Regions from separate parts of the Nocardia sp. NBC_01329 genome, predicted to be linked through region 1. Evidence: riboswitches for the same ligand, from Rfam matches in the RefSeq annotation. Region 1 holds a riboswitch; each other region holds the start of a gene.
What was found. Region 1 has a riboswitch for cobalamin ahead of metE (5-methyltetrahydropteroyltriglutamate--homocysteine S-methyltransferase). Riboswitches for the same ligand answer to the same signal wherever they lie in the genome.

Region 2: it holds a riboswitch for cobalamin, as region 1 does, so the genes downstream of both, OG405_RS15305 (FecCD family ABC transporter permease) here and metE (5-methyltetrahydropteroyltriglutamate--homocysteine S-methyltransferase) in region 1, are expected to answer to the same signal.
Region 3: it holds a riboswitch for cobalamin, as region 1 does, so the genes downstream of both, OG405_RS08450 (short-chain fatty acyl-CoA regulator family protein) here and metE (5-methyltetrahydropteroyltriglutamate--homocysteine S-methyltransferase) in region 1, are expected to answer to the same signal.

The regions. Positions count from the first base shown of each region.
Region 1 covers NZ_CP108381.1:977,731-981,002, reverse strand. The annotation lists gene OG405_RS04590 (pyruvate carboxylase) at 1-1,306, opposite strand, end outside; cobalamin riboswitch at 1,616-1,819, shown strand; gene metE (5-methyltetrahydropteroyltriglutamate--homocysteine S-methyltransferase) at 1,969-3,272, shown strand, end outside.
Region 2 covers NZ_CP108381.1:3,408,166-3,411,437, forward strand. The annotation lists gene OG405_RS15295 (MFS transporter) at 1-902, shown strand, start outside; gene OG405_RS15300 (hypothetical protein) at 1,210-1,575, opposite strand; cobalamin riboswitch at 1,627-1,838, shown strand; gene OG405_RS15305 (FecCD family ABC transporter permease) at 1,948-3,000, shown strand; gene OG405_RS15310 (ABC transporter ATP-binding protein) at 3,000-3,272, shown strand, end outside.
Region 3 covers NZ_CP108381.1:1,803,432-1,806,703, forward strand. The annotation lists gene OG405_RS08445 (FecCD family ABC transporter permease) at 1-899, opposite strand, end outside; cobalamin riboswitch at 1,007-1,221, opposite strand; cobalamin riboswitch at 1,491-1,726, shown strand; gene OG405_RS08450 (short-chain fatty acyl-CoA regulator family protein) at 1,914-3,272, shown strand, end outside.

The DNA of each region.
Region 1 (3,272 bases):
CGGTGAAATCCTCGTCGTCGAGGACAGCGAGCAGGAACGGGATATTGGTGGTGACGCCGCGGATACGGAACTCCATCAGCGCACGCCGCGCACGGGCCACCGCGGCCGGGAATTCCCGGCCCCGGCAGGTGAGTTTGACCAGCATGGAATCGAAGTAGGCCCCGATCTCGGCGCCGAGATTGGCGCCACCGTCGAGCCGGATCCCGGCGCCGCCGGGGGTGCGGTACGCGGTGATGCGGCCGGTATCGGGACGGAAACCGTTCGCCGGATCCTCGGTGGTGATCCGGCACTGCAGGGCCGCGCCCCGGATGGTGACCTTGTCCTGGCTCAACCCCAGATCCGCCAGACTCTCGCCGGCCGCGATCCGCAACTGGGACTGCACCAGGTCCACATCGGTGATCTCCTCGGTCACCGTATGTTCCACCTGGATCCGCGGGTTCATCTCGATGAACACGTGGTTGCCGCGCTCGTCGAGCAGGAATTCCACGGTGCCCGCGCAGCTGTACCCGATCTGCCGGGCGAAGGCCACCGCGTCCGCGCAGATCCGGTCCCGCAGTTCCGGGTCCAGGTTCGGCGCCGGGGCCAGCTCGATCACCTTCTGATGCCGCCGTTGCAGCGAACAGTCGCGCTCGAACAGATGCATGACATTGCCCTGGGTATCGGCCAGGATCTGCACCTCGATATGGCGCGGATTGACCACAGCCTGCTCCAGGAACACCGTCGGATCGCCGAATGCCGACTCCGCCTCGCGCGAAGCCGCCTCGATCGCCTCCCGCAGTCCGGACCGCTCGGCGACCCGGCGCATTCCGCGCCCGCCGCCACCGGCGACGGCCTTCACGAATATCGGGAACTCCATGGACTCCGACGCCGCGAGCAGCTCCGCCAGATCGGCCGAGGGCGCGCTCGAATTCAGCACCGGCAGCCCGGCCGCCTTCGCCGCGGCGATCGCGCGCGCCTTGTTACCGGCCAGTTCGAGGACTTCGGCGGAGGGGCCGATGAAGGTGATCCCCTCCCGCGCGCATGCCGCGGCCAGATCCGGATTCTCCGACAGGAACCCGTACCCCGGGTAGATCGCGTCGGCACCCGCTGTCTCGGCGGCCTCGATGATCGCCTCGACCGAGAGGTAGGCGCGGACCGGATGGCCTTCCTCCCCGATCTCGTATGCCTCGTCGGCCTTCAGGCGGTGGACCGAATTGCGGTCTTCGTGCGGGAAGACGGCAACCGTCCCGACACCGAGCTCGTATGCCGCGCGGAAGGCTCGGATGGCGATTTCGCCGCGGTTGGCAACCAAGACTTTCGAGAACATTGAACCAACGTACCCGGCGCCGCATCCAGGATCGACAGCGAAGTCCACTTGGCAGGATCTTCACAAGCGCGTATGGCAACGCTGCGAAGTCTTGTTCATAGCACCGTCATATCTCACCGACAACGACCCAGGCCTGTACGTATCCTCCGCCGCCGCGATATCCCGCCAGTCCAGGGCGCTCGGCCGATCTTGCGAAGGTATGCGAAGCCGAATGCGACCGGGCACCGTCCGGACCGCCCTGGGCAGCTCGGCGCGTCCACGTTATTGTGGTCCACGCAGCTGGTCCGCCGGCCGGACGACGAGGAGCCCCGAACGTCCGCCCCCGGCGCCGAAGCCCGCAATACGCGGGTGAGAGGGAATCCGGTGGGAATCCGGAACTGTCCCGCAGCGGTGAGCAGGAACGACCGCCGTCATCAGCACTGGGCCGTACAGCCTGGGAAGCGACGGCCAGTAGGTCGGCCGTAACGGCCGGTGCCCGCGAGTCCGAAGACCTGCCGGTTGTACCGGGTACGCCGTATCCGGTGGCCACCGCCTCGTGGATCAGGCGCCGCCACCAGTGCTGACATTTCGACCTGCCCTTGCGGCCGGGTCGTCCGGGGTCTCATCGGTGCCGTGCGTCCGTGAACGGCGATGGCCGTCGAACTTCAGCACTGGAGAACACCGTGACTGTTATTTCGCAGAGCCCGTTCACCGCAACGGTTCTCGGACTTCCCCGGGTGGGCCCGCGCCGGGAGCTCAAACGCGCGATCGAGTCCTACTGGAACGGGCGCATCGACGCGGCGCAGCTGCACGAGACCGGGCGCGCATTGCGCCGCGATCAGTACGCCGAGCTGGCTGCCGCCGGCCTGGATTCGATCCCCGTCGGCACCTTCTCCTACTACGACCAGATGCTCGATACGGCCGCCCTACTGGGCGCCCTGCCGACCCGGGTGGCCGATATCGAGAATCCGCTGGACCGCTATTTCGCGGCCGCCCGCGGCAACGAATCGGTGGAACCGCTGGAGATGACCAAGTGGTTCGATACGAACTACCACTATCTGGTCCCCGAACTCGGTCCGGAGACGACCTTCACTCTGCATCCCGGCGATCTGCTGGAGCAGGTGGCGGAGGCGATCGAATCGGGCGTCGCGGCACGGCCCGTGGTCATCGGGCCGGTCACCTTCCTGAAACTCGCCAAGGCCACCGGCGGGGCGGCCCTGGACCGCGTCGGGGAACTGATCCCGCTGTACCGGGAGCTGCTGCGGCTGCTGGCCGAAGCGGGGGCGAAGTGGGTGCAGCTCGACGAGCCCGCTCTGGTCACCGATCTCACCGAGGCCGAGATAGCGACACTGCGTCACGTCTACACGGAACTGACGGAATCGGAGAACCGCCCGGCCATCCTGGTCGCCACCTACTTCGGCCATCCGGGGCCGGCGCTGGATGCTCTGGCCGGGACCGATATCGAAGGTATCGCGGTCGATCTGGTCGCGGGTGCCGATATCGCCGCGGTCGCGGCGATTCCCGCACTGGCACACAAACTGCTCGTCGCGGGTGTGGTCGACGGCCGCAACGTGTGGCGCACCGATCTGGACGCCGCGCTGTCGACACTGGCCGCACTGCTGGGCAGTGTGCGGTCTCTGGCGGTCTCCACCTCGTGCTCACTGCTGCACGTCCCCTACTCGCTGGCGGTGGAGGCCCGGCTCGACGACGCGCTGCGTTCCTGGCTCGCCTTCGGTGCCGAGAAGACCGCCGAGGTGCGGGTGCTGGCCAGTGGTCTGAATTCCGGGACCGAGGCCGTCGCAGCGGAACTGGCGGCTGCTCGCGCCGCCGCGGCGAGCCGCCGAGACGATCCGCGGATCGGCAACGCGCAGGTACGCGCGCGGCTGGCGGCACTGGGCCCGGATGCTGTTCGGCGGGCGCCCGCCGAACAGCGCCGGTCCCTGCAACAGGATCGGCTGCGGCTCCCCGCCCTGCCCACCACCACTAT
Region 2 (3,272 bases), 2.4 Mb from region 1:
TACCCATCGGATTGGCCATAGCCGTACTCGCACTGCTGTTCATCGATGAGACCGAACGCCGTCCCGGCCGCTTCGACATGCCCGGCGCTCTCCTGGGCACCACAGGCATCGGCGCTGTGGTCTACGGATTCATCCGCGCCTCCGCCCACGGCTGGTCCGACTCGCAAACGATCGGATTCTGCGCCACCGGTGCGGTGTTGGTCGCTGTGTTCGTAGTCAACGAGTCGCGCGCGGCACAACCGATCCTGCCGCTGCGGTTGTTCACCGACCGCAACCGGGCCGGCGCCTATATCAACATGCTACTGGTGCCGACCACCCTGTTCGACATCATCTATTTCATGACGCAGTTCCTGCGGGACATCCGCGGCTACAGTCCGGTGCGCACCGGACTCGCATTCCTGCCACTGACAGTCGCAGTCTTCGCGACCGTGTATGCCGTGCCACGATTGGTGCAGCGTTTCGGCACCAAGGTGGTAATGGTCGCGGGCGCCGCCCTGGCGACCGCAGCGATGCTCTGGCTCACCCAACTCCACACCGACAGCGGCTACCTGACAGCGGTGCTCGGCCCCCTACTGTTGGCCGGTATCGGAGTGGGCCTCACCACCGTCCCGCTGACGATCACCATCCTGTCCGGGGTCGCACCACAGGACACGGGCGCCGCATCCGGAGCACTACAGACCATGCAGTGGATCGGCGGCGGCGCACTCGGGTTCGCCGTACTGGTGACAGCATTCGGCACAGCGATTCGTGACATGGGCGGTGCCGAGGGCAACGACCTGCCACCCGACGTCCAGGCACACGGGATCGCCACCGCATTCGCCGCAGGAACCGGCTTCACCGCACTCGCCTTCCTGATCGCACTCGTTGTCATCCGCACGATCAAACCCCCCACCTCCCGCTGATGAAACCGGCCGCTTCATCATGTGCGCCACGCCACCGGAAGGCACGTCGACCGCGTCGAGCAGCTACGTAGGTACAGCCTGCCAGAAGCCGGCTTTATGGCCGGCGTGCCGGGTCAGGCGACGACGGCGCGCTGTGGCACGTCGACATATTGAACCGGCAACTACGTCGAGGTCTCACGCGGCCGACGGCTACCCGGCCGGGCTTCGTCGAGTTGCTGAACACACGGACCGACGAGGCCGGGAAAACCCCGAAGCACTATGTCCCGGCGCCTGTTTCGGGCGCCGGGACATGCCGCTACCGCGAATGTCACGGTGAGACGGTGGCCGGCTCCGACGTAGAAGTGGCGATAGGGCGGCGACCGAAGTACAACAGGCCGGCGGCGAGTGCGCCCACGAACAGCGCGACCGTCCCGGCGAGCAACCAGCCGACGCCGAAGTTGGCGATGATCGGAATAACGCCCGCAGTCACCAGTCCACCACCGAAGAACGGCTCCATGATCAGCTGCTTATAGCCGAAAGCCTGATACGCAGGGGTTTTCAGATCCGGGTCGACCACCCGCAGCAGAATCAGACCCGTGGAAGTCACACCCATCGCCTGACCGACATCGGCGACACCACGTTCGAACCAGAAATCGGGCAGCATCCGCCGCGCCAGGAATACGAACGCACCCACCGTCCAGACCAGACCGGTGACCGCCAGCAGGATGAACGGCCCCAGCGGCTGCTAGGGTGACGGCGCGCTGGTTACCGCCCGTCCGTGACGGGCGGTTCGTAAGAGGGAATCCGGTGGGAATCCGGAGCTGCCCCGCAGCGGTATGTGGAAACGACCGCGGTCATGAGCACTGGGCGCACAACCCGGGAAGCGACCGTCAGTAGGTGACGCCGTCCGGCATCGTGTCCACGAGCCCGAAGACCTGCCCGCGTGACCGAGCCGACGGCGCGGTCCCCTGTCGACTCCGAGGGAGCGGTTGACCAGATATGAGCTGCGCGGCGCGTGCATGCGTTCGCGCACCCCAGAGCGGGACGGCAAGGTAGCGCCGGTCCGATGAGAACTGTCAAGAGGCGGCGGCTGTCGGTCGCCGTGCTGGTACCTGTCCTGATCGCGGCGCTTGCGGTGGTCTCCGTCCTCGCGCTGGCACTGGGCGCGGCACATATCCCCTGGCGTGACACCGTGTGGTTCCTGTGGGCCGAACTCACCGGCGGCACCGTGACGGCCGGCGATGTGGCGAACTATCGGATCGTCGTCGACTCCCGGCTGCCCCGGGTGTTGTTGGCGGCGCTCGTCGGGGCCGGTCTCGGCGGGGTCGGGCTGCTGGTACAGGCCATGGTGCGAAACGCGCTCGCCGACCCCTACGTTCTCGGAATCTCCTCAGGAGCATCGGTGGGCGCCACCGCGGTCGTACTCTTCGGAGCCTTCGGCGCGCTCGGCATCTACGCACTCTCCACCGCGGCCTTCGCCGGGGCACTCGGCGCCACGCTGCTCGTGTACCTGATGGCGCGGTCGGCCGCCGGGCTGGTACCGCTGCGGCTGGTCCTCACCGGCACCGCCATCGGCTACGGCTTCTCCGCAGCGACGACGGTGCTGGTATTCCTCGCCCCGCACGGAGATGCCGCCCGCTCGGTGATGTTCTGGCTGCTCGGGAGCTTGGCCGGAGCGACCTGGCAGATGGTTCCCCTGGTCGCCGCCGTGGCCGCGACCGGACTGACGGTCATCGCCGTGTATGCACGACACCTCAACGCACTGTCGATGGGCGACGAGGTCGGCGCCGCACTCGGGATGAACGCCTCCCGCTTCCGGCTGTTCCTGTTCGTCGCCTCCGCCGCGATGACCGGATGCTTCGTCGCGATATGCGGGGCAATCGGCTTCGTCGGACTCGTGGTTCCCCATATCGCCAGGCTGCTGGTGGGCGCCGACCATCGGCGACTCACCATCGTGACACCGCTGCTGGGCGCGGTATTCCTGGTGACCGCGGACCTGTTGGCACGGACACTCATCCCACCGCAGGAATTACCCCTTGGCGCCATCACCGCGGCGGTGGGAGTCCCCGTATTCGTGCTGTTGATGCGACGCCGCGGCGCACTGGTGGAGCACGGCTGATGCGCGTCGACTACGAAAGCGTCACGGTCGAGTTCGACGGCACGAGGGTCCTCGAGTCGGTGACCCTGGCTGCCGAACCGGGACAGTTCATCGGCGTCGTGGGCCCGAACGGCAGCGGTAAGTCCACCCTGTTGCGCTGCCTCTACCGGGCGCTGTCACCGGCGACGGGACGAGTCCTGGTCGACGGGACGAATATCTCGGCGATCAGCATGCGGGAGAACGCCCGTCAGGTAGCGGCGCTGACCCAGGATACGAACACCCCGTTCGATTTC
Region 3 (3,272 bases), 830 kb from region 1:
AGCGGTGTCACGATGGTGAGGCGCCGGTGGTCGGCGCCCACCAGCAGTCTGGCGATATGGGGAACCACCAGTCCGACGAAGCCGATCGCCCCGCATACCGCGACGAAACAGCCTGTCATCGCGGCGGAGACCACGAACAGGGACAGCCGGAACCTGGCAGCGTTCATCCCCAGTGCGGCGCCGACCTCGTCTCCCATCGACAGCGCGTTGAGGTGTCGCGCGTACACGGCGATCACCACCAGTCCGATCACGGTGACCGCGGCGACGAGGGGCACCATCTGCCAGGTGGCCCCCGCCAGGCTTCCGAGCAGCCAGAACATCACTGAACGGGCGGCATCGCCGTGCGGGGCCATGAACACCAGCACCGTCGTCGCGGCGGAGAACCCGTAGCCGATGGCGGTACCGGTGAGCACCAGTCGCAGCGGTACCAGCCCGGCGGCCGAGCGCGCCATCAGATAGACCAGCACAGTCGCGCCCAGCGCCCCGGCGAAGGCCGCCGTCGACAATGCGTAGATCCCCAACGCGCCGAAGGCCCCGAAGAGTACGACTGCGGTGGCGCCCACCGACGCACCGGAGGAGATACCGAGGACATAAGGGTCGGCGAGAGCGTTACGAACCATCGCCTGCACCAGCAACCCGACTCCGCCGAGACCGCCCCCGACCAGAGCCGCCAGCAACACGCGAGGCAGACGCGAATCGACGACGATCCGATAGTCGGCGATATCGCCGGCGACCACCGTCGCGCCGGTGAGTTCGGCCCATAGGAACCAGACCGTGTCACGCCAGGGAATGTGCGCCGCACCCAGCGCCAATGCCAGCACGGAGACCAACGCGAGCGCCGCGATCAAACCGGCGGCGAGCACGGCGACCGCCGGTCGGCGCCTCTCGACAGTTCTCATCGATCCAGCTCTACCCGCACTGTCTCGAAACAGATGTGCGCAGAGGAGAGCGCCTTACGACCCATATCTCGTCAACCGCTCCCTCGGAGTCGACCGAAGACCGCGCCGTCGGCGCGACCACGCGGGCAGGTCTTCGGACTCGTGGACATGACGCTGGAAGGCGTCGCCTACTGGCGGTCGCTTCCCGGGCCGGGCGCCCAGTGCTGATGACCGCGGTCGTTTCCACATACCGCTGCGGGGCAGCTCCGGATTCTCACCGGATTCCCTCTTGCGAGCCGCCCGTCCGGGGACGAGCGGCAACCAGCGCCTGGTCACACTAGCATTCGAGCCCACGAGGGAGGCCGGTGTTCTCGATCACCGGCCTCGGTCGTGCGACTCATCGAGAACACCTCGCTGCTTCGAGGCAGGGCCGGGTAAGCGGTGTCGGACTCTGCGGCGGCACCGGATGCCGGTGAGCTCCGGTAGCTTCCGGGCGCCGACCCGGTCCTGGCGCGTTGTGGCGCTGCGGCCCTGTTGGGTCGGTGTTTCGCAGCAGGGATATTCTGGCGAGCGCAGCTGGTTCGTCTTGCGCTTCAGTGATGGCGCGAGATGTCGAAGCCTTCCACTCGAGGTCGGGTGATTTCGAGCGGATGGTGAGAGGGAATCCGGTGGGAATCCGGAACTGTCCCGCAGCGGTGAGTGGGAGCGACCGCCGTCACATGCACTGGGTTGTGTCCTGGGAAGCGATGGCGTGGTAGTACCAGCTCGGGGAGTGTTTCCGATCCCGAGTCGACCGATCGAGGTCGGTGCCCATGAGTCCGAAGACCTGCCGGTTGTGCCGGACACGACGTGTCCGGCGGTCGTCGCCTCGTGGATCGGGCGGTACGCCGATTTCCCGCATGCGGGTTGCGGCTCAGGTCCGTGCTGATGCTTCGAGGTCACCGGCCATCGCCGGCCTCCGCACGGCCGGTGCGGACAGGACGGTTGCGGTTTCGCGTGGGCGAGCGAGTGCCGATCTCGGAAAGGAACCTGGCTGTGGAGAAGATGTATGCCGGTGGCCGACTTCGTGCCTTGCGTGAGCAGCGGAGCCTGTCGCAATCCGGTCTGGCCAAGGCGCTCGGGTTGTCGCTGAGCTATGTCAATCAGCTGGAGAACGATCAGCGCCCGCTAACGGTGCCGGTGCTGATGCGTCTGACATCGACATTCGACTTGGAGGTGGGGTTCTTCGCGCCGGAGACCGATGCTCGGTTGCTGGCAGATCTGCATGAGGTGTTCACCGAGGACCCCGAATCTGCTTCGGTGAGCGGCAGCGAGCTGGATGATTTGCTTTCGCGAGTGCCGTCGGCGGCGCGGTTGCTGATCAGGCAGCACCGGCGTCTGCGCGCGGCCAACGGGCAGCTCGAGCAGTTCACTGCTGGGCTCGACGGTCCGATGCCGGATCTGCGCACCGCGATGCCGTATGAAGATGTCCGCGACTATTTCTACGACCGGCGCAACCATATCCCCGCACTCGACGCCGCCGCCGAGGATCTCTTCGCCGCGAGCGGGTTGAGTATCGGCGGTCTGGATCTGCAGCTGGCGCGACTACTGCGCGACGAGCACGGGGTGGGGGTGCGAATCCGGTCGGAGGATCCGGTGCGGCCCGGGCCCAAGAGGATCTACGATCCGGGAGCGCGCAGGCTCACGCTCGCGCGGCGCCTCACCGCCGGGCAGCGCGCGTTTCAGTTGGCGACTCAGTTGGCGTTCCTCAGTCAGGCCGAGGTGATCGAGGCTCTGCTCGCCGAGACCGAGGCGCTGCCGGCGGAGTCGCGGCGGCTGCTGCGTATCGGGCTGGCCAATTACTTCGCGGGCGCGCTCGTTCTGCCGTACGGGCTGTTTCTCGGCGCGGCGGAGGCGTTGCGTTACGACATCGACTTGCTCGCCGCGCAATTCGAGGTAGGTTTCGAAACAGTGTGTCATCGTCTGTCGACGCTGCAGCGGCGCGGGCAGCGCGGTGTGCCGTTCTTCTTCGTCCGTACAGATCGTGCGGGCAATATCTCGAAACGGCAGTCCGCCACTGCTTTCCATTTCTCCCGTACGGGTGGCAGTTGTCCGCTGTGGGTGGTGCACGATGCTTTCGCCACTCCGGGCCGGATTCGCACGCAGATCGCGGAGATGCCCGACGGACGTACTTATCTGTGGTCGGCGCGCACCACCGGAGAGAGCAATCCCGGATATCTGTCTCCTTCGCGGGATTTCGCTGTCGGTCTCGGATGTGACCTCGCCTTCGCCGATAAACTTGTCTATTCTCACGGCCTTCCGATCCACGATGCGGCCGCGGCTGTTCCTATCGGCGCAGGGTGCCGGGTCTGCGAACGCACCGCGTGCGCGCAGCGCGCCTTCCCCCAGATCGGA